3 regions of the Pseudomonas sp. HLS-6 TE3448 genome follow, and region 3 is predicted to be linked to each of the others. Evidence: predicted binding sites of a transcription regulator. Region 3 holds the regulator's gene; each other region holds the start of a gene.
What was found. Region 3 encodes FliA, which starts transcription of late flagellar genes. Its sites were predicted from a motif close to CTAAAGTTTNNNNNNNNNNNGCCGNTAA; they were not measured.
Positions count from the first base shown of each region.

Region 1 (10,160 bases), 2.7 Mb from region 3:
AGCGAGCATGGCCGCGGCTGATGTCAGCGAGCGTCTGCGCTCCACCATGGGGCTGGTGCTGCTGGCCTGCGCCCCAGGGCTGCTGGCGTTGCTCTGGTTGCACGGCTGGGGCTTGCTGCTCAACCTGCTGCTGACCAGCGTCGGAGCGCTGGCAACCGAGGCTGGCTTGCTCATGCTGATGCAGCGCCCTGTTCGGGTCGCGTTAAGCGACGGCAGCGCCCTGGTCACCGCGACATTGCTGGCCATTGCACTGCCCGCCTATGCGCCCTGGTGGTTGCCGATGATCGCCGCCAGTAGCGCGATTGCGATAGGCAAACACCTGTACGGCGGTGTGGGCAAGAATCCATTCAATCCGGCCATGCTTGGCTATGCCCTGGTCTTGCTGTCGTTCCCGGTTGCGATGACCCAGTGGCCTGCCCCCCAACCGCTGGACCTTGGCAGCAGCCTGCACCAGGTGTTTGGTATTGCCAGCAGCACACAACCCGACGCTTGGGTACAAGCCACCGTACTGGATGGCTTGCGCAACAACAGAAGCCTGACCATGGATGAGTTGTTCGCCCAGCACCCCGGATTTGGCCATTTCGGCGGTAAAGGTACCGAGTGGGCCAGCCTTGGCTTCTTGCTGGGCGGCGTGTTCCTGCTCCAGCGCAAGGTATTCAGCTGGCATGCGCCCGTAGGGCTGCTGAGCAGTCTGTTTATCATCAGTTTGTTCTGCTGGAACGGTTCGGGCTCCGACTCCCACGGCTCGCCACTGCTGCACCTGTTATCCGGCTCAACCCTGTTCGCGGCGTTCTTCATTGTCACAGAACCGGTGTCCGGCCCCAGGAGCCCCAAGGCCCGCTTGCTGTTCGGCGCGGGAGTCGGGGTATTGATCTACCTGATCAGAACATGGGGCAGCTACCCCGACGGCATAGCGTTCGCAGTGCTGCTGATGAACCTTGCGGTGCCAGCCATTGAACGTTGGGCCGGCCGCTGGGAACGGGAGGCAACATGAAGCGTACAGGTCTGCGCAGCGGCATGCTGCTGGCTGCCCTTGCGTTACTGGCAGTCGCGGTCAGCATGACCTGGCATCACTACGCTGCCGCGCCGATCAGGGTCGCACAGGAACAACTCAAGGCACAGACATGGCTAAGCGTGCTGCCCGCTGAGTCCTATGACAATAGCCCCTTGCAACACCCCATCCGCCTGAGCGATACCCGCCTGGCACACAGCACACTGCGTGCAGGCTACCGCGCGCTTCTTGGCGGGCAGCCGAGCGCCGTGGTACTGCATAGTCGTACGCAGGGCTACGGCGGCGCGCTGGACATACTGATTGCCATAGATCCCAGCGGCCGGCTAATGGGCCTGAAAGTCCTGCAACAACAGGAAACCCCGGGTCTTGGCGCACAGCTTGTAGAACCCGGCAACACCTGGCTGCAACACTTCATCGGCCATGGGCTCACAACTACGCCCGATGCCGCCTGGGCACTGAAACGCGATAATGGCCAGTTCGACCAACTGGCCGGCGCAAGTGTGACCTCTCGCGCCGTGATCCAGGCGCTACATGACGCCCTGCGCTACTTCGATGAGCATGCCAAAGACCTACTCGAAGGGGCCACCGATGAATAGACACTGGCTTGCCGGCCTAAGCCTGGCACCGCTGCTGGGCGCCACGCAAACGCTCCTGCAGGGCGCTTCGATAGCAGCGCTCAGCCTACTGGCAATATTGTTGCATCGCCTCGGTATGACGCCCCTGAGGCGGCTACTGACGGGTATCGGCGCAGAAGTCGCCAGCATGCTTTTGGCTGCGACAATCGTCACCTGCCTGGAACTGAGCCTACGCGCCTACGCCTTGGTGCTTTACCAGAGCCTGGGCCTTTACACCGCACTGATCGCGCTGCAGTGCGTGCTGTTCGAGCATGCGCTGGTACACGCCAAAAGCTGGCGCCCCCCGCTGAGCCTGTTACTCGGGTTCGCTGCACTCTGCATCATCCTGGGTGTGGCTCGTGAGCTGATGGGCAGCGGGATGCGCCTGGCCCATCTCACCCCCGGGGCCCTGTTCCTTCTTGGCCTGTTGCTCGCCCTGTACAATAGGACCTGGCGCCGACGTGCGCCCTCTAGCTGCCAAGGAATTCGCTGACCCATGAATGCTACAAAACGCCTGGAAATATTTCGCAGGCTGCATGAAGACAATCCGGAACCGAAGACCGAGCTTGCCTACACATCGCCCTTCGAGCTGCTGATTGCGGTCATCCTGTCCGCACAGGCTACCGACGTTGGGGTCAATAAGGCCACTGCACGCCTGTTCCCGGTGGCCAATACTCCAGAGGCAATATACGCACTAGGCGTCGAGGGGCTGTCGGAGTACATCAAGACCATTGGCCTGTACAACAGCAAAGCGAAAAACGTTATCGAAACCTGCCGATTACTGGTGGAAAAGCATGGCAGTCAGGTGCCGGATAACCGTGAAGCCCTTGAGGCACTGCCTGGGGTGGGTCGAAAAACCGCTAACGTGGTGCTCAACACCGCCTTCCGACAACCCGCAATGGCTGTCGACACCCATATTTTCCGTGTCAGCAACCGCACGGGTATAGCCCCCGGCAAGAACGTTCTAGAGGTTGAAAAGGGGCTGCTGAAGTTTGTACCCAAGGCTTACCTGCTGGACGCCCACCACTGGCTGATCCTGCATGGTCGCTATGTGTGCCAGGCGCGCAAGCCACGTTGCGGCAGTTGCCGGATCGAAGACCTGTGTGATTACAAGCACAAGACTTCAGACGATTGAGCAAATAGCGAAAAAGCTGATTAGCCGATTGAAAAAATCTTTTTTACCGGACCTGAGAATCTCGTTATAAGGTGCGCCAATGGCCCTCTTGCCGTGGAGTGACTTATGAGCACCGATAAAGAAGACCTGGATCTGGATGACGACTTTACTGCCAGCGAAGATTCGCCTGTCGCGGATGTTCCGGTAGAGACGACAAAAACCAATCTGAGTAAACGCCGCACCATTGACAACCTGCTGGAAGAGCGCCGTTTGCAGAAACAGTTGGCGGACTACGACTTCGATCTTTAACGAACAGCCGCCCAATCAACAGGGCGGCGAGTAGTGGGTTATCAAAAAGCCTCCTGGTCGGGAAGCTATTTTGAACGTCATTTCATACCAGATCGTTACGTTGAGCGAGCTCAATCAGATCGACCAGGGAGCGGGCATTGAGTTTCAGCAGCAAACGCGTCTTGTAGGTACTGACCGTCTTGTTGCTGAGGAACATGCTATCGGCGATTTCCTTGTTGCTTTTGCCGCGCGCCAATTGTTGCAGCACCATCATTTCCCGACCTGAGAGGCGTTCGACCATCTCCGCTTCACTGGCCCCTCCCAGATTGGAACGAACCGAATGCAACGCCTGATTGGGAAAGTAGCTGTAGCCCGACAGCACAGCCTTGATTGCGCTGAGGAGCTCGGTCAAATCCTGTTGCTTGCAAACATAACCGGCAGCCCCCGCCTGCATGCAACGCATTGAAAAATGCCCCGGCGCCTGGGATGTCAGCACCAGCACCTTCAACGCCTCCCCTGTAGAGGCCAAGCGGGTAATGACCTCAAGCCCGTCGAGTTTAGGGATTCCAATATCCAGAATAACAATGTCGGGAAGATATTCCCGGGCAAGTTGCAGTGCATCTACACCATTATCCGTCTCCGCAATGACTTCGTAACCATGCCGTTCCATCAGCATGCGTACAGCCAAACGAATGACTGGATGATCATCCACGATCAGCACTTTATTCATGGGCAAATCCAAATTTTTGCTGTTCGGCTTTTAAGCTCGCACAATATCCCATTCATTCGAAATATTGCATTCTGCTCCCGCCAAGCACTTACACTCAAAGACACGGCCTACAAAATCATAGGACAATTCCTACAAATTTTATTAATGCCAAACTCAGAAAACAGCAGCACCCGCCAAAGAAAACGCAAGTAAAATCCGCTGTAAAACAACACTATCATCATTCAAAGTCACAACCTATGAAGCGACGCCACAATCGTTGAAGGAAATTTCCCATAGTGCCATTAGATTAATAGAAGTTCGTAGTCCTCTTTAAAAATCACCCCATACAGCCGCCTTACGTGCTGCCTGAAACAACACATAATTACCCACCTGTACGGACTATTCGAGCGATCCTTCTGAGCATGGCGGCCCGTCATGCATCTCCGCCAAAATGAGCAGAAGGTACTGAATCATGAGCAACGCCGAACCCAAAAGTCCGTTGACCATCATCGCCATCTTCGCCGGAATCATTGAGGCCTCTGCGCTGGCCTCCCTGCCATTTCTCGGTGAAGACAGCCAAGAAATTTACACGTGGTTTCTTGTAGGGTTTCCGCCCTTCTTGACACTGCTTTTCTTTCTTACATTAAATTTCAACACACGATCACTGTATGTCCCTGACAATGCTGAAATACCCACAGAGCACGCACAGGAGATAGCGGCATCGAACTATTTGACCCAAGAAAAAACCAGCGATGAAGCGCCCATAGCCGAGCCTCCTTCAAGTGCAGTTGAATATTCAACAACGAGCACGGTAAAACGTGAACAGTGTCGAGATGATCCCAATGACGCACTTCATGAGAAACTCAATGAACTGTGCGAAAAGCTCGCACAATTAGAACTCATGATAAACACGCCGAACAGCCCGGTGCTACCCGACAACACACCCCCATCCAGCATTTTTCTATCAGGCAGCGGCGCGAATCAATTTATTGAACATCATGTACTAAGCGCGTTGAAGCAATCACGACTTTCACCCAGTAACGGAAGTGGAGAGTCGTTGGTTTTTTACAATATGGATGCTGGTATTCAAACGACGATTACCAATAAACCCATGTCCTCCACACCCCATAAGGCATGGCCATGCACAGACCCACAGTAATAAAAACGATGAATAAAAAAACCCGGCCAAGGCCGGGTTTTTTTCAAACGAGGAGAATGCTTAAATCAGCGAACGCCCCTTGTTTGCGGCAATGCGCATGCGCAAGGCGTTCAGCTTGATGAAGCCCGCTGCATCGGCCTGGTTGTAAGCACCGCCATCTTCCTCGAAGGTAGCAATGTTGGCGTCGAACAGCGAGTCATCAGACTTGCGACCTGTCACGATCACGTTGCCCTTGTACAGCTTCAGACGTACAACACCGTTCACGTTCACCTGCGAAGCGTCGATCATTTGCTGCAGCATCAGACGCTCTGGGCTCCACCAGTAACCGGTGTAGATCAGGCTGGCGTACTTCGGCATCAGCTCATCTTTCAAGTGAGCGACTTCACGGTCGAGGGTGATCGACTCGATGGCGCGGTGTGCACGCAGCATGATGGTGCCGCCCGGGGTTTCGTAGCACCCACGAGACTTCATGCCGACATAGCGGTTTTCGACGATATCCAGACGCCCGATGCCGTTCTCGCCGCCGATGCGGTTGAGGGTTGCCAGCACGGTAGCGGGGGTCATTTCCACGCCGTCGATAGCAACGATGTCACCGTTGCGGTAGGTCAGTTCGATGTAGGTCGGTACGTCCGGCGCGTTTTCCGGCGACTTGGTCCAACGCCACATGTCTTCTTCGTGCTCGGTCCAGGTATCCTCAAGCACACCGCCCTCATAGGAGATATGCAGCAGGTTGGCGTCCATCGAGTACGGCGACTTCTTCTTGCCGTGACGCTCGATTGGAATCGCGTGCTTCTCGGCATAGTCCATCAGCTTTTCACGCGAGAGCAGGTCCCACTCGCGCCATGGCGCAATAACCTTCACGCCTGGCTTGAGCGCGTAGGCACCCAGCTCGAAACGTACCTGGTCGTTGCCCTTGCCGGTCGCGCCATGAGAAATGGCATCGGCGCCGGTTTCGTTGGCGATTTCGATCAGACGCTTGGCAATCAGCGGACGAGCGATGGAGGTACCCAGCAGGTACTCACCTTCGTAAACGGTGTTGGCGCGGAACATCGGGAACACGAAGTCACGCACAAACTCTTCGCGCAGGTCGTCGATGTAGATCTCTTTGACACCCATGGCCTGAGCCTTGGCGCGGGCCGGTTCGACCTCCTCGCCCTGCCCCAGGTCGGCGGTGAAGGTCACCACTTCGCAGTTATAGGTATCTTGCAGCCACTTGAGAATTACCGAAGTATCAAGGCCGCCGGAATACGCCAGTACGACCTTTTTTACGTCCGCCATGCCATCACTCCACGGGGTTGTACGGAAAACCGATGATTCTACCGGTCTTACCGCAACATTTACAGTGGGGCGACAGCTTGTGACGACAAAGCGACAGGAACGGTCGAGGGCGCGACGGACGGTCGCCCCTCAACCTCAGGACTTAACGGCCGGCTTGGCAACAGAGGTGTTGGCTGCAGGCACTTGGCCCGGTGCTGTCGACGCCGCATCAGGTGCCTTGCCAAGCGGCTTTTCGCTGGCGGCTTCTACCGGCTTTTCAACGGGCGCCACACGGTCCAACTGAATGTTCACGCGGCGATTGCGCGAGCGGTTGGCCGGGCTGTTGTTCGGTGCAAGTGGATACCGCTCACCATGGAAACGCAGCGTGATCTGCTCTTCTGCAATACCGTGGCTTTTAAGATAATCCATGACGGCCAGCGCACGCCGACGTGACAGGTCACGGTTGGTCAGGCGATTGCCACTGTTGTCCGAGTGGCCATCAAGCTCAATATGATTGACCGTAGGATCAGCCTTGAGGAAGTCGAGGATGATGTCCAGTCGCGCTTGGGCATTGGCATCCAGGTCGATACCGCCACCCGGGAAGTCGACCCGGGTCTGACGCACCTGGTCGTAGTTCATCGGCAACAACTTGGCCGCACAGACCTGGTAGTCACCGTAGGCCTGGCCAAACTTGACCGGCAACACGCGCACTTCCATCGCCCGCCCCGCCTCACCCGCATAATTGCGGACCACGGTACTGCGGCCGTCCAGCAAGCCATTGATCAAACGGCTGGCCTGGCCTTGCGTGCTGTTGAACAGCACACCGTTACGGGCCATGCGCACAGTGCCCAGGTTGATATCGCCACGCCCGGGCTGCCACGGCGCGGCGGCGGCCAGCAAGGTTGCCGAACCTGTCCCCAGTACATTGCTGTTCGAACGCAACTGGAAGGTCGGCTGTTCGCCCGCGCGACGCACGAACTCACCGGAGCCGAAATTGGCAATCGGCTGGATCAATCGGCACTCGAACTGATCACCCTCGACCTTCCACTCGACGCTTTCCAGACGCGTCTGGAAAGTAAGTGCCATGGCAGGCAGGCTGGCAAACATGCTGAGCAGGGCTAGATAATGCTGGCGCACGGGCGGCTCCACAAATTTTTCACGGCATACCTGCAAGGTATCGGTAGGCCCTGGCAAAACTTGATAGCGAGTGCTCGGCCCCGGCTTTTCCGGTAGCATTCACCTTGAGTTCGACCCGCCTGGAATCCCCAATGTCCGACCGCCTGACCCTCCTGCGTCCTGACGACTGGCATATCCATCTTCGTGATGGTGCCGTCCTGCCCCACACCGTTGGCGATGTGGCGCGCACCTTTGCCCGCGCGATCATCATGCCAAACCTGGTACCACCAGTGCGCAACGCCGCCGAAGCCGGCGCCTATCGCGAGCGTATCCTCGCGGCCCGTCCGGCTGGTAGCCGCTTCGAGCCGTTGATGGTCCTGTACCTCACCGACCGTACCCAACCCGAGGAAATCCGCGCGGCCAAAGCCAGCGGTTTCGTCCACGCCGCCAAGCTTTATCCAGCGGGTGCGACCACCAACTCGGACTCGGGTGTCACCAGCATCGACAACATCTTCCCGGTGCTCGAGGCCATGGCTGAAGTCGGCATGCCGCTACTGGTACACGGTGAAGTAACGCGTAGCGAGGTCGACGTCTTCGACCGCGAGAAGCAGTTCATCGACGAACACATGCGCCGCGTAGTCGAGCGTTTCCCGACGCTTAAAGTGGTCTTCGAACACATTACAACGGCCGATGCCGTGCAGTTCGTGACAGAAGCACCGGCCAACGTCGGGGCAACCATTACTGCTCAGCACCTGCTGTACAACCGCAACCACATGCTGGTCGGTGGCATTCGCCCGCACTACTACTGCCTGCCTATCCTCAAGCGCAATACGCACCAGGTCGCCCTGCTCGATGCCGCTACCAGCGGCAACAGCAAGTTCTTCCTGGGCACCGACTCGGCGCCGCATGCCCGTCACGCCAAGGAAGCCGCCTGCGGTTGTGCCGGCTGCTACACCGCCTACGCCGCTATCGAGCTGTATGCCGAAGCATTCGAGCAGCGCAATGCGCTGGACAAACTCGAAGGTTTCGCCAGCCTGCATGGCCCTGCGTTCTACGGCCTGCCGGCCAATACCGACACTATTACCCTGGTCCGCGAAAGCTGGACCGCCCCGGATAGCCTGCCATTCGGCGAGCACACCGTGGTACCGCTGCGCGCCGGTGAACAACTGCGCTGGCGCCTGCTGGAGACAAATGCGTGAGTGATGATCACTTCGACCTCGACCAGGAAGGTCATAGCGGCGGCCCGCGTCACCCGATGGCCGAACGCTTTCGTGGTTACCTGCCAGTAGTAGTGGATGTCGAGACGGGCGGTTTCAACTGCGCAACCGACGCCTTGCTGGAAATTGCCGCCGTGACCATCGGCATGGATGAGAAAGGTTTCCTGTTCCCCGAGCACACCTATTTCTTCCGTGTCGAACCGTTTGAAGGCGCCAATATTGAACAGGCCGCACTGGAGTTCACCGGCATCAAGCTGGACCATCCGCTACGCATGGCTGTTAGCGAGGAGGCCGCGCTAACCGACATTTTCCGTGGTGTGCGCAAGGCCTTGAAGGCCAATGGCTGCAAGCGGGCAATTCTGGTCGGCCACAACAGCAGTTTCGACCTGGGCTTCCTCAATGCCGCGGTAGCCCGGAACGATATGAAGCGCAACCCGTTTCATCCGTTCTCCAGCTTCGACACGGCTACCCTGGCGGGCCTGGCCTATGGCCAGACCGTACTGGCCAGGGCCTGTCAAAGTGCCGACATCGACTTTGACGGACGTGAAGCACATTCGGCTCGCTATGACACCGAAAAAACCGCCGAGCTGTTCTGCGGTATCGTCAACCGCTGGAAACAAATGGGCGGCTGGCAAGACTTCGACGACTGAAGTCGACAGCCACGCATAAAAAAACCGGCCACTGGGGCCGGTTTTTTTATGCGTGGTGCTTACAGCTTGCCAGCATTCTCGCTCAGGTAAGCAGCAACGCCTTCTGGCGAAGCGGTCATGCCCTTGTCGCCTTTTTTCCAGTTGGCAGGGCAGACTTCGCCGTGCTCTTCGTGGAATTGCAGGGCGTCGACCAGACGCAGCAGCTCGTCCATGTTACGGCCCAGCGGCAGGTCGTTGACGATTTGCGAACGGACCACACCGTTGGTGTCGATCAGGAACGCGCCACGGAAGGCTACGCCACCTTCGGACTCAACGTCATAGGCCTTGCAGATCTCGTGGGAGATGTCAGCGGCCAGGGTGTATTTGACCGGGCCGATACCGCCGTTGTTGACGGGGGTATTACGCCAGGCATTGTGGGTGAAATGCGAGTCGATCGAAACACCGATGACTTCGACGTTACGCGCCTGGAAGTCAGGAATACGGTGGTCCAGGGCGATCAGCTCGGACGGGCAGACGAAAGTGAAGTCCAGTGGGTAGAAGAACACCAGGCCGTACTTGCCCTTGATGGCCGAAGCCAGGTTGAAGCTGTCGACGATCTCGCCATTGCCGAGTACGGCTGGAACCGTGAAATCCGGGGCTTTTTTGCCTACGAGCACGCTCATTCGATATCTCCTGATGTAGTGGAATGGTATGCACAGCAGGGCACATGGCCCACCTGGCATCGCATGGACTGACCATCATACACCGCCCAACGTGTACCGCCGAATTTAAGGGCGGTCACTGACCAGGCTGCCGTCCGTCGCGGCGAACGGGATCACTCAACAAAGTGCTTTGACAAGCATTCTCATTAACATTAAGATCCTCCGCATTGAGCCTTTAGCCACGATGGTCTCCTCTATGTATGTGTGTCTTTGTGTTGGTGTTACCGACGGACAGATCCGCGATGCAATCTACGACGGCTGCTGTAGCTACCGTGACGTACGCGAAGCGACCAATGTGGGCACTCAGTGCGGCAAATGCGCCT
Region 1 is NZ_JBRJIO010000001.1:222,401-232,560, forward strand. Features, by position in the region: gene AB7M23_RS01040 (RnfABCDGE type electron transport complex subunit D) at 8-994, shown strand; gene AB7M23_RS01045 (RnfABCDGE type electron transport complex subunit G) at 991-1,608, shown strand; gene AB7M23_RS01050 (Rnf-Nqr domain containing protein) at 1,601-2,119, shown strand; gene nth (endonuclease III) at 2,123-2,761, shown strand; gene AB7M23_RS01060 (PA3496 family putative envelope integrity protein) at 2,867-3,049, shown strand; gene AB7M23_RS01065 (response regulator transcription factor) at 3,132-3,758, opposite strand; partial or broken gene AB7M23_RS01070 (hypothetical protein) at 4,210-4,512, shown strand; gene AB7M23_RS01075 (argininosuccinate synthase) at 4,957-6,174, opposite strand; gene AB7M23_RS01080 (flagellar protein MotY) at 6,310-7,290, opposite strand; gene pyrC (dihydroorotase) at 7,422-8,468, shown strand; gene rnt (ribonuclease T) at 8,465-9,136, shown strand; gene AB7M23_RS01095 (peroxiredoxin) at 9,196-9,798, opposite strand; gene AB7M23_RS01100 (bacterioferritin-associated ferredoxin) at 10,034-10,160, shown strand, end outside.
Region 1: AB7M23_RS01080 (flagellar protein MotY) is a predicted target of FliA. The motif match lies at 7,328-7,355, and genes of this name have one in related genera.

Region 2 (10,160 bases), 860 kb from region 3:
AACCACATCGGCGCCAGCGCTGGAGAGGTAACGAAAGCCCAAAGCGACCAGCTTGGTACTCAGCAGATAACGACTGTTTTCCGGGTTTTGCCGCACATACCCGAGGCGTATCAGCTCGGCCAACATGCGATGGGTAGCACTCTTGGGGATGTCCAGTTGCTCAGCCAGCGTTTGCATTGGCAGGCCGCGCGGGGCGCTGGTGAGGCTTTCGAGAAGGCTTAACGCACGTTCAATCTGACTACCGGCCATGGTCACGGTCCCTAAAAATTTTGCCGATTCTAAAGAGCGTCGGCGAAAGCGCAAACCACTGTTCGATCTTCGCCCATTTTGCCCGCTTTGCACTTGGCGATATCGGACAGCAACCATAGAATATGGAATTGAGTTCCAAAAACAAAACTATTCGACCCTGAACGTGAGATCTCAAATGCCTGCCGACACCTCTTTGCACACCACGGTGGACTGCGATGTCCTGGTCATCGGTTCCGGCGCTGCCGGTTTATCCACCGCCGTGACAGCCGCCTGGCACGGTAAAAAGGTCATCGTGGTCGAGAAAGACCCGGTGTTCGGCGGCGCCACTGCCTGGTCCGGTGGCTGGATGTGGGTACCTTGCAATCCACTGGCACAACGCGCCGGTATCATTGAAGACCGTTCACTGCCCCGTACCTACCTTGAGCACGAACTGGGCGAGCGCTTCGATCCCGTAATGATCGATGCGTTTCTGGAGGCCGCGCCTCACATGGTCTCGTTCTTCGAACGCCATACTGCCCTGCAGTTTTCCGATGGCAACGCTATCGCCGATATTCATGGCGACACACCCGGCGCCGGAACGGGCGGACGTTCGGTTATCGCCGCCCCCTACAATGCTCGCGAAGTCGGCAAGTTGCTCAAACGCCTGCGCAAGACCATGCGCGAAACCTCGTTCATGGGCATGCCGATCATGGCCGGCAAAGACCTCGCGGCCTTCCTGACCCTGACCCGCTCCTGGCGCTCGCTGCTCCACGTGACCAAGCGCTTCAGCCGGCACCTGCTCGACCTGGCGCTCAACGGTCGGGCCATGCACCTGGTCAATGGTGTTGCACTGGTGGCCAGGCTGGCCAAGTCTGCCGAAGACCTCGGCGTACTGCTCTGGGAGTCGGCCCCGGCCAGCGAACTGATTCACGAAAACAACCGGGTGGCTGGCGCCGTCGTGCAAACACGCAACGGCCCCGTTAAGATCCGCGCGCGTCATGCGGTAGTGCTGGCGGCAGGCGGCTTCCCCAACGATATCGAACGTCGCAAGGCGTTGTTCCCGCGTACGCCCACCGGCAACGAACACCTGGCCTTGCCGCCACTGAGCGCCAACGGCGACGGCCTGCGCCTGGGCGAAAGCGTCGGCGGCCGGGTGGCTGACGACCTGCTCAGCCCGGTCGCCTGGGCACCGGTCTCCAGGGTGCCATACAAGGACGGCACGTTCGGTCACTTCCCGCACATCATCGAACGTGGCAAGCCAGGCATTATCGGTGTACTGGCGAACGGCAAGCGCTTCGTCAACGAAGCCGGCGGTTACTATGACTATGTCAGTGCCATGGTCGCTGCGGCGCCGGGTGAAGAGGTGGCCTCCTGGCTGATCTGCAGCCATGCCTTCCAGCGCCGTTATGGCCTGGGGATTTCCCGCCCGTTCCCACTGCCGGTCGAACCCTTCGTACGCTCCGGCTACCTGAAGAAAGGCGACACCCTTGAAGCGCTGGCCCAGGCTTGCGGTATCGACCCCCAGGGTTTGAGTACGACCGTCGAGCAATACAACCGCCATGCGCGCAACGGCGAAGACCCGTTGTTCGGCCGTGGCTCTACACCCTACAACCGTAAACAAGGGGATGCCTTGCATGGCCCCAATCCTTGCGTCGCGCCGATCGAGAAAGGCCCCTTCTATGCAGTTAAAGTTGAACCGGGCTGCTTCGGCACCTTCGCTGGCCTCAAGACCAACGAGCACGCCCAGGTGCTTGATGAGCAACGCCAGCCCATTGCCGGGTTGTATGCGGTAGGTACCGACATGGCCAGCATCATGGGCGGCCACTACCCGGCAGGCGGCATCAACCTGGGACCGGCCGCGACCTTTGGTTACATCGCTGGACGCCACATTGCCGGCGCAACAGCCTACGAGTAACTCCACTACAAACAGCAGCCCATAAAGAAGCCCGCCAATTGGCGGGCTTCTTTATGGCGCTACAGGCTTAGAAGTCGAAGAACACCGTTTCGCCTTCACCCTGAATACGAATGTCGAAGCGGTAGGCCAGTTTACCGTCCACTTCACAACGCTTGGCAACCAGGGTCTCGCGACGCTGCGGCTGCTCGATCAGGTTGAGTACCGGGCACTTGGCGTTGGCCTCGGCTTCATCATCGAAGCACAAGCGGGTCTGCAAGTGGATATTGATACCACGGGCAAACAGGCTCACGTTGATGTGCGGTGCCATTGGCACACCGGCGGCATTCAGCGCGACACCCGGCTTGATGGTGTGCAGGTTCCACTCGCCCGCATCAAAGGTCGTGGCAGTACGACCGAAGCTGTTGAATGGCTTTTCCAGGTTGAAATCTGGCTGATAGTGACCCTCGTGGTCAGCCTGCCAGAACTCCAGGAACGAGTCGCGCACCAGATGGCCATTGCCATCGTATACATGGCCAAACACCAGGATCTGTTGGCCCGGGGCATCGGCACGCGCCATACGGTTCCAGATTTCCTGAGGGCGAGTCGGGTTACCGGCGGCCTCCAGTGCCAGGCCGATATGAACGTAAGGACCGGCGGTCTGCGAAGGGGTTTCCGGCAGCAGTTGAGTAGGCATGGCGGGGCTCCTTAGCAGTTTTCAAAGTGCGTCTTGCGCTGGCCGCGCAGCACGATGTCGAAACGATAGGCCAGGCAATCCATCGGGTTCGCGTTGGTCATGTCCAGGCGTGCGATCAGGCTCTGTACCGCTTCAGGATTGGCGATCGACTTGACGATCGGGCACATCGGAATCAGCGGATCACCTTCAAAGTACAGCTGGGTAATCAACCGGGTAGCGATCGACGGGCCGCTGATAGAGAAGTGAATGTGCGCCGGACGCCAGTCGTTCGGCCCGTTACGCCATGGGTAAGGACCGGGCTTGATCGTGCGGAAACTGTAGTAGCCATCACGGTCGGTCAAGGCTCGACCAACACCGCCGAAGTTAGGGTCCAGAGGCGCCAGGTAACGGTCGTTCTTGTGCCGGTAACGGCCACCGGCGTTGGCCTGCCACATCTCCACCAGGGTATGCGGGATCGGCTTGCCGTACTGGTCACACACTCGACCGGAAACGATGATGCGCTCACCAACCGGCAGGCCGCCGTTGTTGAAATTCAGCAACAGGTCATGGTCATGCTGACCAAACTGCAGGTGAGAGAAGTCTGGACCGGTGCTTTCGCTGATCGACTGAGGAATGCTCACCAGTGCCTGACGCGGCGACCGGGCAACAGAGGTCTTGTAGTCGGGGGTCAGGGCTTTCGGGTGCCAATTGCGATCACGGATAGCGAAGCGACTGTCGTCTGTGGCGGACATGCCGTTCTCCTTGTTATTGGATGTGGAAAAGCCCGGGAGGAGCAGGCGAGCACCCAGTGTCGGCCAAGACGGCTTCGACGGGAACTGAAAAGAACCATGGGAAACATAACCAATTGGTTATGTATAGCGCAGCGCGCTCACGTCGCCTAACCCAAGAGTTTTCATAGGCTATGGCGAAAAGGTATACGCACGGCTCCACCGGCCAAGCGCTGGCAGGCTTGATTCAGGAGACGTTGAAGAAGCCCTGAACGCCGCAGAAACATTCACTAAACACTTTGTTGATCAATTTCGTAGGAATTGCTGAAAAAGCGTTTCAGCTACCCGAACTGCCGCCGATAAAGCCAGCGTATGGATCGCCTGGCACCAAGAAAAACAACCTTCCAGCGATCGGGATCAAGACCGTAAAACGTTCCTGGAGGGATGGTATGAACAGCTGGTTTGCCAATATCAGCGTCAATGTGAAACTCGGCCTGGGCTTCGGCCTGGTGCTGTTACTGACCGGCCTTCTGGCGCTGACAGGCTGGACCAGCCTTGGTGGCCTGATCGACCGTAGCAACTGGATGAGCGACATCACTCAGCTCAACAGCGACCTGACGAACATGCGCATTGCGCGCCTGCAATACATGTTGACCAACGGCGATGACACCAGCGCCGCCAATGTTCAAGCCAAACTCGACACGTTCAGCGCGCAACAGCAGAAACTGCTGAATAGCTTCAAGAGCCCCGAGAACATCAAACTGCTGCAGCAGCAGGCCAAGACCATCAGCGCGTATCAGGTATCACTGAACAAGATGCGCAACGGTTATAGAACCACCCTGGCCGCCCGCGATGCGATGGGTATAGCCGCCGCCAGCGCCATCGAGTTGATCGAGTCGATCAACCGCGATGTCCTGGCCTTGCCAGAGGGCGACCCTCGTCGTCTTGAGCAATTCCAGGCCATTACGCGGGTCAAGGAACAACTGATGATGGTGCGCCTGGAAGTGCGCAGCTACATTGCCGACCTCAGTACTTCGACCGAGCAGGCGGCTCTGCGACAACTGGATGCCGCCCTGACTGAAGTCCGCCAACTGAACGATCACCTGCCACGCGAAACCACCCGCGCGAAGCAGTTCGAAAGCGCCATCCTCGCCTACCGTGACGCCGTACTCACCTTCAAGAGCGCCATTGCCGAGATCGCCGTAGCTCGCCAGGAAATGACCGTACAAGGCGCCGATATCGTCAAATACAGCGATCAGCTCTATAAGATCCAACTGGATCGTCGTGATGACGAAAGCGCCCAGGCGCGTGCACTGCAACTCATCAGCACCCTGCTGGCACTGCTGTTCGGCGTACTGGCCGCGGTTATCATTACCCGCCAGATTACCCGCCCGCTGCAAGACACCCTCAAGGTGGTCGAGAAAATCGCTGCAGGCGACCTGACCCATGAGCTACGCGTGACCCGCCGAGACGAGTTGGGCGTTTTACAGCAAGGCATACAGCGCATGGGCAGCACCCTGCGTGACTTGATCACAGGCATCCGTGACGGCGTCACCCAGATCGCCAGCGCAGCGGAAGAACTCTCGGCGGTCACCGAGGAAACCAATGCCGGAGTCAACAGCCAGAAGGTCGAAACCGATCAGGTGGCAACCGCCATGCATGAAATGGCGACGACAGTGCAGGAGGTGGCGCGCAACGCCGAGCTGGCCTCAGAAGCGGCAACCGATGCTGACGGTCAGGCCCGTGCGGGTGATGAGGTCGTCGCCCAGGCCATTGCCCAAATCGAACGCCTGGCCGAAGAAGTGAAGCGCTCGACCGACGCCATGGGGCACCTGCAACAGGAAAGCCAGAAGATCGGCAGCGTCATGGACGTGATCAAGTCGGTCGCCGAGCAGACCAACCTGCTCGCCCTGAATGCCGCCATCGAAGCGGCCCGCGCAGGCGAAGCCGGTCGTGGTTTTGCCGTGGTCGCGGACGAGGTTCGCGGCCTGGCCCAGCGCACGCAGAAATCCACCGAAGAGATCGAAGAACTGGTAGCAGGCCTGCAAAGCGGTACCCAACAGGTCGCCAACGTCATGCTGAACAGCCGTAACCTGACCGACAGCAGCGTTGAACTGACGCGTAAAGCCGGTGCATCACTGGAGAACATCACCCGCGTGGTGTCGAACATCCAGTCGATGAATCAGCAGATCGCCGCAGCCGCCGAGCAGCAGAGTGCCGTAGCCGAGGAAATCAGCCGCAGCATCCTCAATGTACGCGATGTCTCGGAGCAGACTTCCGCAGCCAGTGAAGAAACCGCGGCGTCCAGCGTCGAGCTGGCACGGCTGGGTAACCAGTTGCAGATGATGGTCAGCCACTTCCGCGTCTGACCTGAAACATCGCTGGCACTGCCGACACCAGCAGGCGTCTACAGTGCCAGCGATAAGGCCGGTTACTTCACCACGTGGCCCACACCCCGGCCACGTGGATCGGAGGCGGTTTCCAGCGCCGTGCCATTGACCCGGATCGCCTGGATATCCCCCATCTCCCAACCCTGATCTTCCAGGGTGTACCCCATCTTCTTCAGATCATCAGCCACCTTGCCATTCAACGGCGCATAAGCGTCGTAATAGATAGTGTCCTTAGGCAGCAACTGATGATGCACACGCTGCGCAGCAACGGCCTTCTCCAGCGGCAGGTTGTAGTCATAGAGGTTGTTCAACACCTGGAAGATCGAGGTGAAAATCCGCGAACCACCCGGCGTGCCCAGAACCAGGGTGACCTGGCCGTCGCGGGTTACCAGCGTTGGGCTCATTGACGAAAGCATGCGCTTACCTGGCTCGATGGCGTTGGCGTCGCCGCCGACCACACCGAAGGCGTTGGCTACGCCAGGCTTGGAACTGAAGTCATCCATCTCGTCATTGAGCAGGAAGCCAGCGCCCTTGACGACAACGCCACTGCCATAGTCCCAGTTCAAGGTGTAGGTGTTGCTGACGGCGTTACCCTGCTTGTCGACGATGGAGAAGTGCGTGGTCTGATGCGGTTCCAGGCCCGGGCGAACTTTCTCCGTCTCAGAGATGGCCGTCGGATTGACCTCCTTGGCACGCTTGAGCAGGTAGTCCTTGGCAATCAATTGCTCAACTGGCACCTTGCTGAACGCAGGGTCGCCGAGGTAGTCGGCACGGTCGGCAAATACCCGCTTCTCGATTTCGGCCAGCAGGTGGATATAACGAGCCGAGTTCAACTCAACGCCCTTGAAGTCGGCAGCGCGGTTTTCCTTGATGCCCAGCAGTTGCGCCAGCGCGATACCACCAGAGCTTGGCAACGGCGCGGTGTAGACCGTGTTGCCGCGCCAGTCGATGCGCATCGGCTCACGCCAGACAGCCTTGTAATCCTTCAGGTCATCTTTGCTGATCAAGCCCTTGTCGGCCTGCATCTGAGCCACCAGCAGGTCGGCGGTCTTGCCCTGATAGAACTCACTGACGCCATTGCTGGCAATACGCTCCAGGGTTTGCGCCAACTCGGGTTGCTTGAAGGTTTCGCCGACCTTCATGCTGCCGAAATAGTCATTGAAGTTGGTGCTGTCCTTGAACAGACCCAGGGCGTCCTCACGGTACTGGTACTGTTTGGAGGCCACTTTAAAGCCATTCCTGGCGTAACCGACTGCTGGGGTCAGCAGCTCGGCCCAAGGCAGCTTGCCGAATTTCTGATGCGCCTCCCATAACCCCATCACCGTACCCGGGACACCAGCGGCACGTGCACCGACCAGACTGAGGTTCTCGATGACCTCGCCTTTATCGTCCAGGTACATGGTGCGGTTCGCCGCTTTCGGGGCGATCTCGCGGTAGTCGAGGAAATAGGGCTTGCCGTCCATGTACAGGGTCATGAAACCACCGCCGCCGATATTGCCAGCCTCGGGGTAAGTCACCGCCAGCGTGAATGCAGTCGCCACGGCAGCATCCACCGCGTTACCGCCTTTTTTCAGGACTTCGGCGGCTACCTGTGCACCATATTGATCGGGCGCGGCGACCGCGCCACCGTCCAGGGTCACGGCGTAGGCCGAAGAACTGGCGATAATCGCGGCACTGAGGGTCAGGAGTCGGAACATCACAACGCGCATGAAAGCTTCCTTAGTGTTGTTTTCGTTGAACACCCATTAAGGCTGATGTCGAACGACATATCAAACACCGAAGCGAAAACAGCCGCGTTTAGACAGCCTCTGTCGCCGCCAGAAATCTCAACAGGCGTAGACCGCCAGCTTTTGCTGAATGAAATCGAGAAAGCACTGAATGCGCAGGGCCAGTTGCGTATTGCGGTAGTACACCGCATGGATCGGCTGGCGATAGCCGCTGTTGGCATCGGCAAGGATCAGCTGCAGGCGTCCGGCACGCACGTCCTCGTGGCTCATGAAGTGCGACAGACACGCGATGCCTGCCCCGGCCAAGGCCAATTGGCGCAAGGTTTCGCCGCTGGATGCCGACAGGCTCGGACGAATGGGTAGACGATCGCCTTCAGCATGGCGCAAAGGCCAGTGGTTGAGCGTCTCGGTCTGGCTGAAGCCCAACAGCGAGTGCCCGGCCAGGTCTTCAACCTGCCGTGGCGTGCCATGCCGCGCCAGGTACTCGGGGCTGGCCAGGATCTGCAGCGGGCTGCAGCCCAGCGAACGGGCATGCAGGCTGGAGTCGGACAGTTCGCCAATGCGGATCGCCACATCGGTACCCTGCTCCAGCAAGTCAATGATCAGGTCGTCCGTGTTCAACTCCAGTTGGATGTCCGGATAGTGCTCACGGAACTCCTCCACCCAAGGGACGATAGCGTGCAGCATGAACGGCGCCGCCGCGTTGATCCGCAGCCGCCCGGACGGCGTCTGACGGTGTAACGACAAACGCTCTTCAAGCTCATCCATCTGCGCAAGAATCGCCTTGGCCCGCTCGAAGAAAAACCGGCCCTCCTCGGTCAGGTCCATGCGCCGGGTGGTGCGATTGATCAGCGTGGTACACAGCTTGGCTTCAAGGCGTGACAAGGTTCGACTGACCGCCGATGGGGTCTGCCCGACCTGCTCGGCCGCAGCGGAAATCGAGCCGCACTCGATCACCGAGACGAACACCTGTAACTCATCGGACCTGGCTTTCACGCGAACACCTTGTGCAGCGACCAAACGCTGATTGATAGCGGCTTGCAAAGGCTTGTGCAAGCACCCATCAAGCCGGGATCTGGAATACCCGGGCCAGATGTTGCTCATACGCAGTGACGGCAGCAGCGACGTTCGGGCGCTTCATCACATCCACCGCCAGATAAGTCGGAAGCCCCGTCATGCCGAGGAACTGATTAGCCTTGTGAAACGGGAAGTACACGGCGTCCACACCCTTGCCTTCAAAGAAGTCGTCAGGGTCATCGAACGCCTGCTGCGGCGCATTCCAGGTGGCCGAAATCATGTAGTGCTTGCCGTGAACAAGGCCGCCACTGCCGTACTTCTGCGACGCGTCGGAACGGGTTCGACCGTCGCTGGCATAGAGGCTGCCGTGACCGGCGGTGAAGACCTCATCAAGGTACTGCTTGACGGTCCAGGGCGCGCCCATCCACCAGCCGGGCATTTGATAGATGATCACGTCCGCCCAGAGAAACTTCTGCACCTCTTCAGCATTGTCATAACCACCGTCGATGTAGGTGGATTTGACGTCAAAGCCGGCACGATCCAGAAACGCCAGCGCTGCCTCATGCAGGGTTTCATTCAAGCGGCCATCGGAGTGGGCGAATTTCTTGCCGCCATTGAGCAACAGGACTTTTTTCATCGGGGCCTCATCGGGTGCCCGGTCGACGCCATTGGGATGGCGAACCGGATGGAATTGAATGCCGGGCAGGTTAACGACGAACAAAGCCCGGAAAAACCACCTCGACGGCAAAACGCTTTTGACTGGAGCGCACGAATTGAACGCGAATTATTGCAGTCGCGTATCTATTGCAGGGCTCATGACTTGTGCGCTTCTGGACAGCTTGATGTCGAGTCCAGACAACCGGGGGGCTGAGCCGCCCGCTAGGCTGCGGGTTCACTTCCTCAGCCTGCCTGGAGCCCTCATGTCGAAATCGATCGTCGTTCTGCGCGACACCCACCCGTTACCGGTACTCGATGCCTGCAAATGGGAGAAACTCGCCGGAGACCCGCACACCGTCAACCTCAACGCCTATACCAGCGAGGATGGCAGCAAGATCATGGGTACCTGGATCTGCACGCCTGGCAAATGGCGGGTCAATTACGAGAAGTGGGAATACTGCCACTTTCAGGAAGGCTACTGCGTGATCACGCCTGATGGCCAAGAGCCGATCCACCTGCGGGCGGGAGACATCTTCATCGTCGAACCGGGAATGCGCGGCACCTGGGAAGTGGTGGAGACCGTACGCAAGTACTTCGTCTTTGCGTAAGCAAAGCCGACAGGCCAGCTCCTGCACAGGAGCCGGCCTGCCCGTGATCAACGCAGCTTGCTATTCAGGCTTGCGGTAACCTTCGACGATCGCGGAGAAGTCCTTGCCGCCATCACCGCGCAAACTCATCGCTTGATACAACTGCTGCGCCACCGCGCCGAGAATCACCGGCTGGTGAGCCTGGCGTGCCGCCTCAGTCGCCAACCCCAGGTCCTTGAGCATCAGCTCGGCGCCAAAA
Region 2 is NZ_JBRJIO010000001.1:2,034,764-2,044,923, reverse strand. Features, by position in the region: gene AB7M23_RS09410 (IclR family transcriptional regulator) at 1-249, opposite strand, end outside; gene AB7M23_RS09405 (FAD-dependent oxidoreductase) at 425-2,143, shown strand; gene pcaG (protocatechuate 3,4-dioxygenase subunit alpha) at 2,211-2,816, opposite strand; gene pcaH (protocatechuate 3,4-dioxygenase subunit beta) at 2,828-3,547, opposite strand; gene AB7M23_RS09390 (methyl-accepting chemotaxis protein) at 3,973-5,892, shown strand; gene ggt (gamma-glutamyltransferase) at 5,955-7,622, opposite strand; gene AB7M23_RS09380 (LysR substrate-binding domain-containing protein) at 7,740-8,636, opposite strand; gene AB7M23_RS09375 (NAD(P)H-dependent oxidoreductase) at 8,704-9,294, opposite strand; gene AB7M23_RS09370 (cupin domain-containing protein) at 9,578-9,922, shown strand; gene mmsB (3-hydroxyisobutyrate dehydrogenase) at 9,983-10,160, opposite strand, start outside.
Region 2: AB7M23_RS09390 (methyl-accepting chemotaxis protein) is a predicted target of FliA. The motif match lies at 3,859-3,886, and genes of this name have one in related genera.

Region 3 (10,160 bases):
CGCCACCTTTTTGATTGGCTACTGCCCAGACTCTCATTGCGCTGCTTCCTCCCGCTACGGCAACCTGCCCTACCGGGATCGGTTATAAGGTCGGTGACGGGGAATTGACGGGGCTGGCCCCGACCGTCGGTGATACCACTCGCGGTGCAGTTTGTGTGCCAGCTCGCTTCATTGCTGCATCTGGCGTGGCATTGGCACTGCCCGTACCGGTCAGGCTGCGGCGCACCTCCAGGTTACGCGAGATCACCAGCACCACCCGACGATTGCGCGCACGCCCTTCTGCCGTGGTATTGCTGGCAATCGGCTGGAACTCGCCATAGCCCACCGACGCCATGCGCGCGGGGTTAACGCCTTCCATCGCCAACAGGCGCACAATGCTGGCCGCACGCGCCGACGACAGTTCCCAGTTGGTCGGGTACTGCGCCGTGCGGATCGGCAAATCGTCGGTGAACCCTTCGACATGCACCGGGTTGGCGAAAGGCTTCAGGATCCGCGCCACTTTTTCGATGATATTGAAGGCCGCGTCGCTGGGCATGGCGTCGCCACTGCCAAACAGCAGCGAAGAGTTCAACTCGATCTCCACCCACAACTCGTTGCCGCGCACCGTCATCTGATCGGATTTGATCAAATCACCGAAGGCGTCCCGAACATCGTTGGTGATGGTCTTGAGTGGATCGCTGTTGGTTTGAGCAAGCCCGGCATCGACCTGTTCGCTATCGCGGATCAGCGGTTCGGCTGGCTTGACGCTGAGCGGCTGCTCATCGCCAATCGGAATCGGCCGCATGCTCCGTTCGGGGTCATTGAAAACCCCGAGCAGGGCCTGGGAAATTATTTTGTACTTGCCCTCGTTGATCGAGGAGATCGAGTACATGACCACGAAGAAGGCGAACAACAAGGTAATGAAGTCGGCGTACGACACCAGCCAGCGTTCGTGGTTCTCATGTTCCTCGGGGGCGCGACGGCGAGCCATGTATTACTCCATGAAGCCCTGAAGCTTCAACTCGATCGAACGCGGGTTTTCACCTTCTGCAATCGACAACAGGCCTTCCAGGAGCATTTCCCGGTAACGCGACTGACGCAGGGCCAGCGCCTTGAGCTTGTTGGCGACCGGCAGCAGGATCAGGTTGGCACTGGCAACACCATAGATCGTCGCCACGAACGCAACGGCAATGCCATTGCCCAGCTGGGATGGGTCGGCCAGATTGCCCATCACATGGATCAAACCCATTACCGCACCGATGATGCCGATGGTTGGCGCATAGCCGCCCATGCTCTCGAACACTTTTGCAGCCTGGATATCGCGGCTTTCCTGGGTGTAGAAATCCACCTCGAGAATGCTGCGAATCGCTTCCGGCTCCGCACCATCGACCAGCAGTTGCAAGCCCTTGCGCGCATAGGGATCGGGCTCGGCGTCAGCCACCCCTTCCAGGCCCAGCAGGCCCTCTTTGCGCGCCGTCAGGCTCCAGTTGACGACCCGATCAATACCACCGGCCAGGTCGACCCGTGGCGGGAACAGGATCCAGATGACAATCTGCATCGCGCGCTTGAAAGCGCTCATCGGCGACTGCAGCAACGAAGCCGCCAACGTGCCGCCGAGCACGATCAGCGCCGCAGGGCCGTTGATCAACGCAGACAGGTGGCCGCCTTCCAGGTAGTTGCCACCGATGATGGCAACAAAGGCCAGGATGATCCCGATGAGGCTCAAGACATCCATTAGACGCACGCCTCGACCAGATGCCGACCGATGTCATCCAGGCCGTACACCGCGTCCGCCAGATTGGCCTTGACGATCGCCATGGGCATGCCATAGATCACACAGCTGGCTTCATCCTGAGCCCAGACCTGGCTGCCGCCCTGCTTGAGCAGGCGAGCACCTTCGCGGCCATCAGCGCCCATGCCGGTCAACACCACGGCCAAGACCTTGTCACCGTAGGACTTCGCGGCAGAACCAAAGGTGATGTCCACGCACGGTTTGTAGTTCAGGCGCTCGTCGCCCGGGAGGATTTTCACCGTACCCCGCGCATCGACCATCATCTGCTTGCCACCCGGGGCCAGCAGCGCCAGGCCAGGACGCAACACGTCACCGTCCTCGGCTTCCTTGACACTGATCTTGCAGAGCTTGTCCAGGCGTTCGGCAAACGCCTTGGTGAACGCCGCCGGCATATGCTGGATCAATACGATCGGCGCCGGGAAGTTTGCCGGCAGCTGGGTCAGCACGCGTTGCAGGGCAACCGGGCCGCCTGTCGACGTGCCGATGGCCAGCAGCTTGTAGGACTTGCGCTTGGGGGCAGGCGAGCTGGGTGCGGCAGCACGTACTGGCGCACTAACAGGCGCAGGGCGCGAGAGGCTTGGCGACGCCATGCTGCTGACACTGTGCTGGGCGCTGGGCGCTGGAGCCGGTGCTGGCGTGGCGAAACTGCTGAAGCGGCGGTTACTGCGGGAAATGGTATGAACCTTTTCGCACAGCAGTTGCTTGACCTTTTCCGGGTTGCGCGAGATGTCCTCGAAGTTCTTCGGCAGGTAATCCACCGCACCGGCATCCAGTGCATCAAGGGTAACGCGAGCACCTTCATGGGTCAGCGAGGAGAACATCAACACCGGCGTCGGGCAACGCTGCATGATGTGCCGAACGGCAGTGATGCCATCCATCATGGGCATTTCATAGTCCATGGTGATCACATCAGGCTTGAGCGACAGTGCTTGGTCGATCGCTTCCTTGCCGTTGGTCGCGGTGCCCACGACCTGGATAGTCGGGTCCGCTGAAAGAATTTCCGAGACACGGCGGCGGAAGAAACCGGAATCATCCACCACCAGGACCTTGACTGCCATAAACACTCCATTACGGGGCGCGGTCGAAAGACCGCGCCACCGGGATCAAATACGCCGGGCAGCGTAACGCTTGAGCATGCTCGGAACGTCGAGGATCAGCGCAATGCGCCCGTCACCGGTAATGGTGGCGCCCGACATCCCAGGGGTGCCTTGCAGCATCTTGCCCAGCGGCTTGATGACCACCTCTTCCTGGCCGACCAGTTGATCGACGACGAAGCCGATCCGCTGAGTGCCCACCGAGAGGATCACCACATGGCCCTCGTGCTGCTCTTCATGAGCGGCAGAGCTGACCAACCAGCGCTTGAGGTAAAACAGTGGCAACGCCTTGTCGCGTACGATCACCACTTCCTGGCCGTCAACCACGTTGGTACGCGACAGGTCGAGGTGGAAAATTTCGTTGACGTTGACCAACGGGAACGCGAACGCCTGATTGCCCAGCATGACCATCAGCGTCGGCATGATCGCCAGGGTCAACGGCACCTTGATCACGATCTTCGAACCCTGGCCCTTGGCCGAGTAGATGTTGATCGAGCCGTTGAGCTGGGAGATCTTGGTTTTCACCACGTCCATGCCGACACCACGGCCAGACACATCGGAGATCTCGGTCTTGGTGGAAAAGCCCGGGGCGAAGATCAGGTTGTAGCAGTCCGACTCGCTCAGGCGATCGGCTGCATCCTTGTCCATCAGGCCCTTTTCCACCGCCTTGGCGCGCAGCACGTTGGGGTCCATGCCCTTGCCGTCGTCAGAGATCGACAAGAGGATGTGGTCACCTTCCTGCTCAGCCGACAATACGACCTTGCCACCACGCGATTTGCCTGCGGCTTCACGCTCTTCCGGTGTTTCGACACCGTGGTCGACAGCGTTGCGCACCAAGTGAACCAGCGGGTCGGCCAAGGCCTCGACCAGGTTTTTGTCCAGGTCGGTCTCTTCGCCCACCAGCTCCAGGTTGATCTCTTTCTTCAACTGGCGCGCCAGGTCACGAACCAGGCGCGGGAAGCGCCCGAAAACCTTCTTGATCGGCTGCATGCGGGTCTTCATGACCGCGGTCTGCAGGTCAGCGGTGACCACGTCAAGGTTCGACACCGCCTTGGACATGGCCTCATCGCCGCTGTTCAAGCCCAGGCGAACCAGACGGTTACGCACCAGTACCAGCTCGCCGACCATGTTCATGATCTCATCGAGGCGGGCGGTATCGACGCGCACCGTGGTTTCGGCTTCGCTGGCGGCATGCTTGTCGGCTGACGCCGGAGCGGCCTGACGCGCAGGTGCTGCCGCTGCAGCAGGCTTGGCGACGGGAGCAGGTGCAGGAGCCACAGCGGGCGCGGGCTTGGCCGCAGGCTTGGCTACTGCTGCTTCTGCGACCGAGGCCGTTGCTGCTGCGCCCTCGGCAAATTTACCTTTGCCGTGGATCTGATCGAGCAACGCTTCGAACTCGTGCTCGGAAATATGGTCGCCCGACGCTTCGGTAGCAGCGGGCTCGACAGCCGCGGCCGGCAGTGCATCCACAGCAAAGGTACCCTTGCCATGAAGCTGGTCCAGCAGCGCTTCAAATTCGTCGTCGGTAATTTCGTTGCTGGCTTCAGTACCTGCCTCGACAACCGCTGCCGACGCAGGCGCAGCAGGTGTGGGAAGGCTGTCGGCAGCAAACTGGCCTTTGCCGTGCAGTTGGTCGAGCAATGACTCAAATTCGGCATCGGTGATTTCATCACCCGCCGCAGCTGCCGGAGCGGCAGGCGCCTCGGCCTCGGCCTTGACGGCGTTGAGCGAGTCGAGCAGTTGCTCGAACTCCGTGTCGGTAATGTCGCCAGACGCTTGCTCAGCGGGCGCCTCGGCAACCGGTTCAGGCTCAGGCTCGGGTGCAGCAGCCTGCTGGGCCGAAGCCGGCTCAGCCAGGCGTGCCAGCGCAGCCAGCAGCTCTGGCGTGGCCGGCGTCACATCGCTGCGCTCGCGGACCTGGCCGAACATGCTGTTGACCGTGTCCAGGGCTTCCAGGACCACGTCCATCAGCTCGGAGTCCACGCGACGCTCGCCCTTGCGCAGAATGTCGAACACGTTCTCGGCAATATGGCAGCACTCCACCAGCTCATTGAGCTGGAGGAAGCCGGCGCCCCCTTTTACAGTGTGAAAGCCGCGAAAGATTGCATTGAGCAGATCCGCATCATCAGGCCGGCTTTCCAGCTCGACCAATTGCTCGGACAGTTGCTCAAGAATTTCGCCGGCTTCTACCAGGAAATCCTGGAGGATTTCTTCATCGGCGCCGAAGCTCATTAAACGTGCTCCCTAAAAACCCAGGCTGGACAACAGATCGTCGACATCGTCCTGACCGGACACGACGTCTTCACGCTTATCGGCATGAATCTGCGGACCTTCACCCCGAGTCGGATGTTTTTCTTGATCTTTTTCAGCACGTAGCTGCTGGTGGTCATGTTCAATACCGGCAAAGCGGTCGACCTGACTGGCCATCAATACGAGCTTGAGCAGATTGCTTTCTACTTCGGTAACCAGTTGCGTGACGCGCTTGATCACCTGGCCGGTCAGGTCTTGGTAGTCCTGAGCCAACAGAATGTCATTGAGGTGGCCTGCCACTTCACGGGTGCCGGCCTCGCTGCGCGTCAGAAAACTGTCAACGCGACGCGCCAGCTCGCGAAACTCCGGCGCAGCCACTTCTCGACGCATGAAACGCTGCCAGTCGGCACTCAAGGTACTTGCCTCGGCACTCAATTCTTGAAGCACCGGCGTACTTTGCTCGACCAGGTCCATGGTCCGGTTAGCCGCGCCCTCGGTGAGCTTGACCACATAGGACAAGCGCTCGGTGGCATCGGTGATCTGCGACACTTCCTCAGCCTGCGGCATCTGCGGGTCAATATGAAAACTGACGATCGCACTATGCAACTCGCGGGTGAGCTTGCCGACTTCCTGATACAGGCCACGATCACGGGTCTGGTTCAGCTGATGGATCAGTTGTACCGCGTCGCCGAATTTACCTCGTTCAAGGCTCTCGACAAGCTCGTTGGCATGTTTCTTCAGTGTCGACTCGAAGTCGCCCAACGACGATTGTTTATGCTCCATAAGCGCCCCCGTGGCGTACCTCAGCTATTGACGCGCTCGAAGATCTTCTCGATCTTTTCTTTCAACACCTGAGCCGTGAATGGTTTTACCACGTAACCATTAACGCCAGCCTGAGCCGCCTCAATGATCTGATCACGCTTGGCCTCTGCCGTTACCATCAGCACCGGCAGGTGTTTCAGGCGTTCGTCAGCGCGCACAGTACGCAGCAGGTCGATGCCGGACATGCCAGGCATGTTCCAGTCCGTTACCAGGAAATCGAAGTTGCCGCTGTGCAGCATTGGCAGTGCAGTGACGCCGTCGTCCGCTTCCTGGGTATTGGTGAAGCCCAGGTCACGCAACAGGTTCTTGATGATCCGCCGCATCGTCGAAAAATCGTCAACGATGAGGATTTTCATGTTCTTGTCCAATTAGACCTCCAAGCAGTCTTTAACGCGCTCAGCGCTGAACGCGCACTCAATCAAATCCGGCACAACATTTTCACGACTGCATGAAACCCAGCAATCAACGCGCGCGCCATTCTCCCAGCCGCCCACGCAAGCGTGCAGCACACTGGCTGTGCAACTGGCTGACCCGCGACTCACTGACCCCAAGCACCTCGCCGATTTCCTTGAGGTTCAGCTCTTCGTCGTAATACAACGCCAGCACCAGCCGCTCACGCTCAGGCAAGTTGGCAATCGCATCTGCCAACGCTGCCTGAAAGCGCTCGTCTTCCAGATCGCGCGAAGGCTCGACCTGGGCGCTGGCGCCGTCCTCGTGCAGCCCTTCATGCTCGCCGTCCTGCAACAGGTCGTCGAAGCTGAACAGGCGACTGCCCAAGGTGTCATTCAAAATCCCGTAATAATCATCGAGACTCAATTGAAGTTCGGCAGCAACTTCATGATCTTTAGCGTCACGACCTGTTTTTGCTTCAACAGCGCGAATTGCATCACTGACCATGCGGGTATTGCGATGAACCGAACGCGGCGCCCAATCCCCCTTGCGCACCTCATCCAGCATCGCACCGCGGATGCGAATACCGGCATAGGTCTCAAAACTGGCACCTTTGCTTGAGTCATACTTGTTCGCCACCTCAAGCAAACCGATCATGCCGGCCTGAATCAGGTCTTCAACCTGAACACTGGCGGGCAAACGCGCCAACAGGTGGTAAGCGATGCGCTTGACCAGCGGCGCGTAGCGTTCGACCAACTCATACTGCGCGTCGCGCGAAGCCTTGCTGTACATCCGGAAACCGCTGGCACTCATAGAGCAGGCCCCACACTGGTCGGCTGCACCAGACGCTCGACGAAGAACTCCAGATGGCCGCGCGGGTTGGCTGGCAGCGGCCAGCTATCGACCTTCTGTGCGATGGCCTTGAACGCCAGCGCGCACTTGGAACGCGGAAAGGCTTCATAGACCGCTCGCTGCTTCTGCACGGCTTTACGCACGCACTCGTCATACGGCACTGCACCGACGTATTGTAGGGCGACATCGAGGAAGCGATCCGTGACCTTGGTCAACTTAGCGAACAGATTGCGCCCTTCCTGAGGGCTTTGCGCCATGTTCGCCAGCACGCGGAAGCGGTTCATGCCGTAATCACGGTTAAGCAGCTTGATCAACGCATAGGCGTCGGTAATCGAGGTCGGCTCGTCACAGACCACCAGCAACACTTCCTGGGCTGCTCGAACGAAGCTGACCACCGAGTCACCAATACCCGCAGCAGTGTCGATCACCAGCACATCGAGGTTGTCGCCGATATCGCTGAACGCCTGAATCAGGCCGGCATGCTGAGCGGGCGCCAGGTGAACCATGCTTTGCGTACCCGAAGCGGCAGGCACGATGCGCACACCGCCCGGCCCCTGCAGCAGCACGTCGCGCAGCTCGCAGTGCCCTTCGATAACGTCGGCCAGGGTTCGCTTGGGCGTGAGGCCCAGCAACACGTCGACGTTAGCCAGGCCCAGGTCGGCGTCCAACAGCATGACGCGACGGCCGAGCTCGGCCAACGCCAGTGACAAGTTCACTGACACGTTAGTCTTGCCAACGCCACCTTTGCCGCCGGTCACGGCGATCACCTGTACGGGATGCATGCTACCCATGTTTGTTCTTTACCTTGTCTTGCTTAGACCGAGGCCACATGACTGGCTGCACTTTCAAACACCTGAAAAATGCCTGGCAGACCATTGATGTAGATACTTTGCAACGTCTTCACCGGCACCTCAGCCAACACGCTTCGGGCCGTGATAGAGATCAGCGAACATATCGGCCATGGCCTCCTCGCTGGGTTCGTCCTGCATTTGCACACTGACCGCGCGGCTGACCAACTGGTGGCGGCGCGGCACGTGCAAGTCATCCGGAATGCGCGGCCCATCGGTCAGATAGGCCACCGGCAATTCATGACTGATCGCCAGGCTCAACACTTCACCGAGGCTGGCGGTTTCATCAAGTTTAGTCAGGATGCAACCGGCCAGCCCGCAGCGCTTGTAGCTGTGGTAGGCCGCCGTCAGCACCTGTTTCTGGCTGGTCGTCGCCAGCACCAGGTAGTTCTTCGCCTGGATACCGCGACCGGCCAGCGTCTCCAACTGCATGCGCAGGGCCGGATCACTGGCCTGCAAACCTGCGGTATCGATCAGCACCACGCGCTTGCGCAGCAAGGGCTCCAACGCCTGCCCCAAGGACTGCCCCGGATCGACATGGGTGACCGAAACATTGAGGATACGCCCGAGCGTCTTCAGTTGTTCCTGGGCACCGATGCGGAAACTGTCCATGCTCACCAGGGCCAGGTTCTGCGCGCCGTACTTGAGCACGTAGCGGGCTGCCAACTTCGCCAGCGTAGTGGTCTTGCCCATACCCGCCGGGCCGACCATGGCGATCACGCCGCCCTCTTCGATCGGATCGACTTCCGGTACGCTGATCATCCGCGCCAGGTGGGCCAGCAACATCCGCCAGGCATGGCGTGGCTCTTCAATTTCGGCGGTCAGGTCAAGCAGCTCGCGCGACAGCGGTCCGGACAAGCCAATACGCTGCAGGCGGCGCCAGAGGCTCGCTTGCTGCGGCTTGCTGCCCTGCAGTTGAGTCCACGCCAGCGACCCCAGCTGCACCTCCAGCAATTCACGCAAACCAGACAGCTCGTTACGCATCGAGTCAAACAGGCGCTGATCTACCGCAGGCGCTGGCGCGACCCGAGGGCGCTCCGGCTCATCGACATGCGGCTCGATCAGCGGCTCCGATGCAGTCAGTGGCAGGCCGGCGAACAACTGGCGATTCGCCGTCTCATCACCCTCGACGCGGCTGCTCAATTCGGCTTGGGCAGTTACGATGCGCGACTGTGTCTTGCGCAGTTCATCTTCAAGCTCAACGTTGGGCACACGTGGCGCCAAGGCAGACAACTTGTAGTCCAGCGCAGCCGTCAGCTCGACACCGCCAGCAATCCGTCGGTTGCCGATGATGGCGGCCTCAGCCCCCAGCTCATCACGAACCAACTTCATGGCCTGACGCATATCGGCTGCGAAAAAACGCTTAACTTGCATAACCCACTACCTCAGCCGTTGGGGCCTACTGTGGCAACGATGGTGACTTGCTTGTTGTCAGGTATTTCCTGATACGCCAAAACATGCAAATTCGGTACTGCCAGGCGACCAAAACGCGACAACATTGCCCGTATCGGCCCTGCGACCAACAAGATCGCTGGTTGCCCTTGCATTTCTTGACGCTGGGCAGCCTCGATTAACGAACGCTGAAGCTTTTCAGCCATGCTTGGCTCAAGAAGAACGCCCTCTTCTTGACCTTGCCCGGCCCTTTGTAAACTATTGAGCAAAATCTGTTCCAACCTTGGCTCAAGCGTGATAACTGGCAGCTCAGACTCAGTGCCGACAATGCTTTGCACGATGGCGCGACACAATCCGACGCGCACCGCGGCTACCAAAGCGGCGGTATCTTGACTCTTCCCGGCGTTGTTCGCGATGGCTTCGGCAATGCTGCGGATGTCACGCACGGGCACCTGCTCGGACAACAGCGCCTGCAACACCTTGAGCAACCCCGACAGCGACATGATGCCCGGTACCAACTCCTCGGCCAGTTTCGGCGAGCCCTTGGCCAATACCTGCAGCAACTGCTGAACCTCTTCGTGACCGATCAGCTCATGGCAATGCTTGTGCAGGATCTGGTTCAAGTGCGTAGCAACCACGGTGCTGGCATCGACCACGGTGTAACCCAGCGACTGGGCCTGGCTGCGCTGGCCAACGTCGATCCACACAGCCTCCAGGCCGAAGGCCGGGTCCTTGGCGGCA
Region 3 is NZ_JBRJIO010000001.1:2,896,664-2,906,823, reverse strand. Features, by position in the region: gene AB7M23_RS13510 (ParA family protein) at 1-37, opposite strand, end outside; gene motD (flagellar motor protein MotD) at 83-970, opposite strand; gene AB7M23_RS13500 (flagellar motor protein) at 974-1,714, opposite strand; gene AB7M23_RS13495 (protein-glutamate methylesterase/protein-glutamine glutaminase) at 1,714-2,829, opposite strand; gene AB7M23_RS13490 (chemotaxis protein CheA) at 2,875-5,097, opposite strand; gene AB7M23_RS13485 (protein phosphatase CheZ) at 5,110-5,898, opposite strand; gene AB7M23_RS13480 (chemotaxis response regulator CheY) at 5,919-6,293, opposite strand; gene fliA (RNA polymerase sigma factor FliA) at 6,400-7,140, opposite strand; gene fleN (flagellar synthesis regulator FleN) at 7,137-7,970, opposite strand; gene flhF (flagellar biosynthesis protein FlhF) at 8,091-9,401, opposite strand; gene flhA (flagellar biosynthesis protein FlhA) at 9,413-10,160, opposite strand, start outside.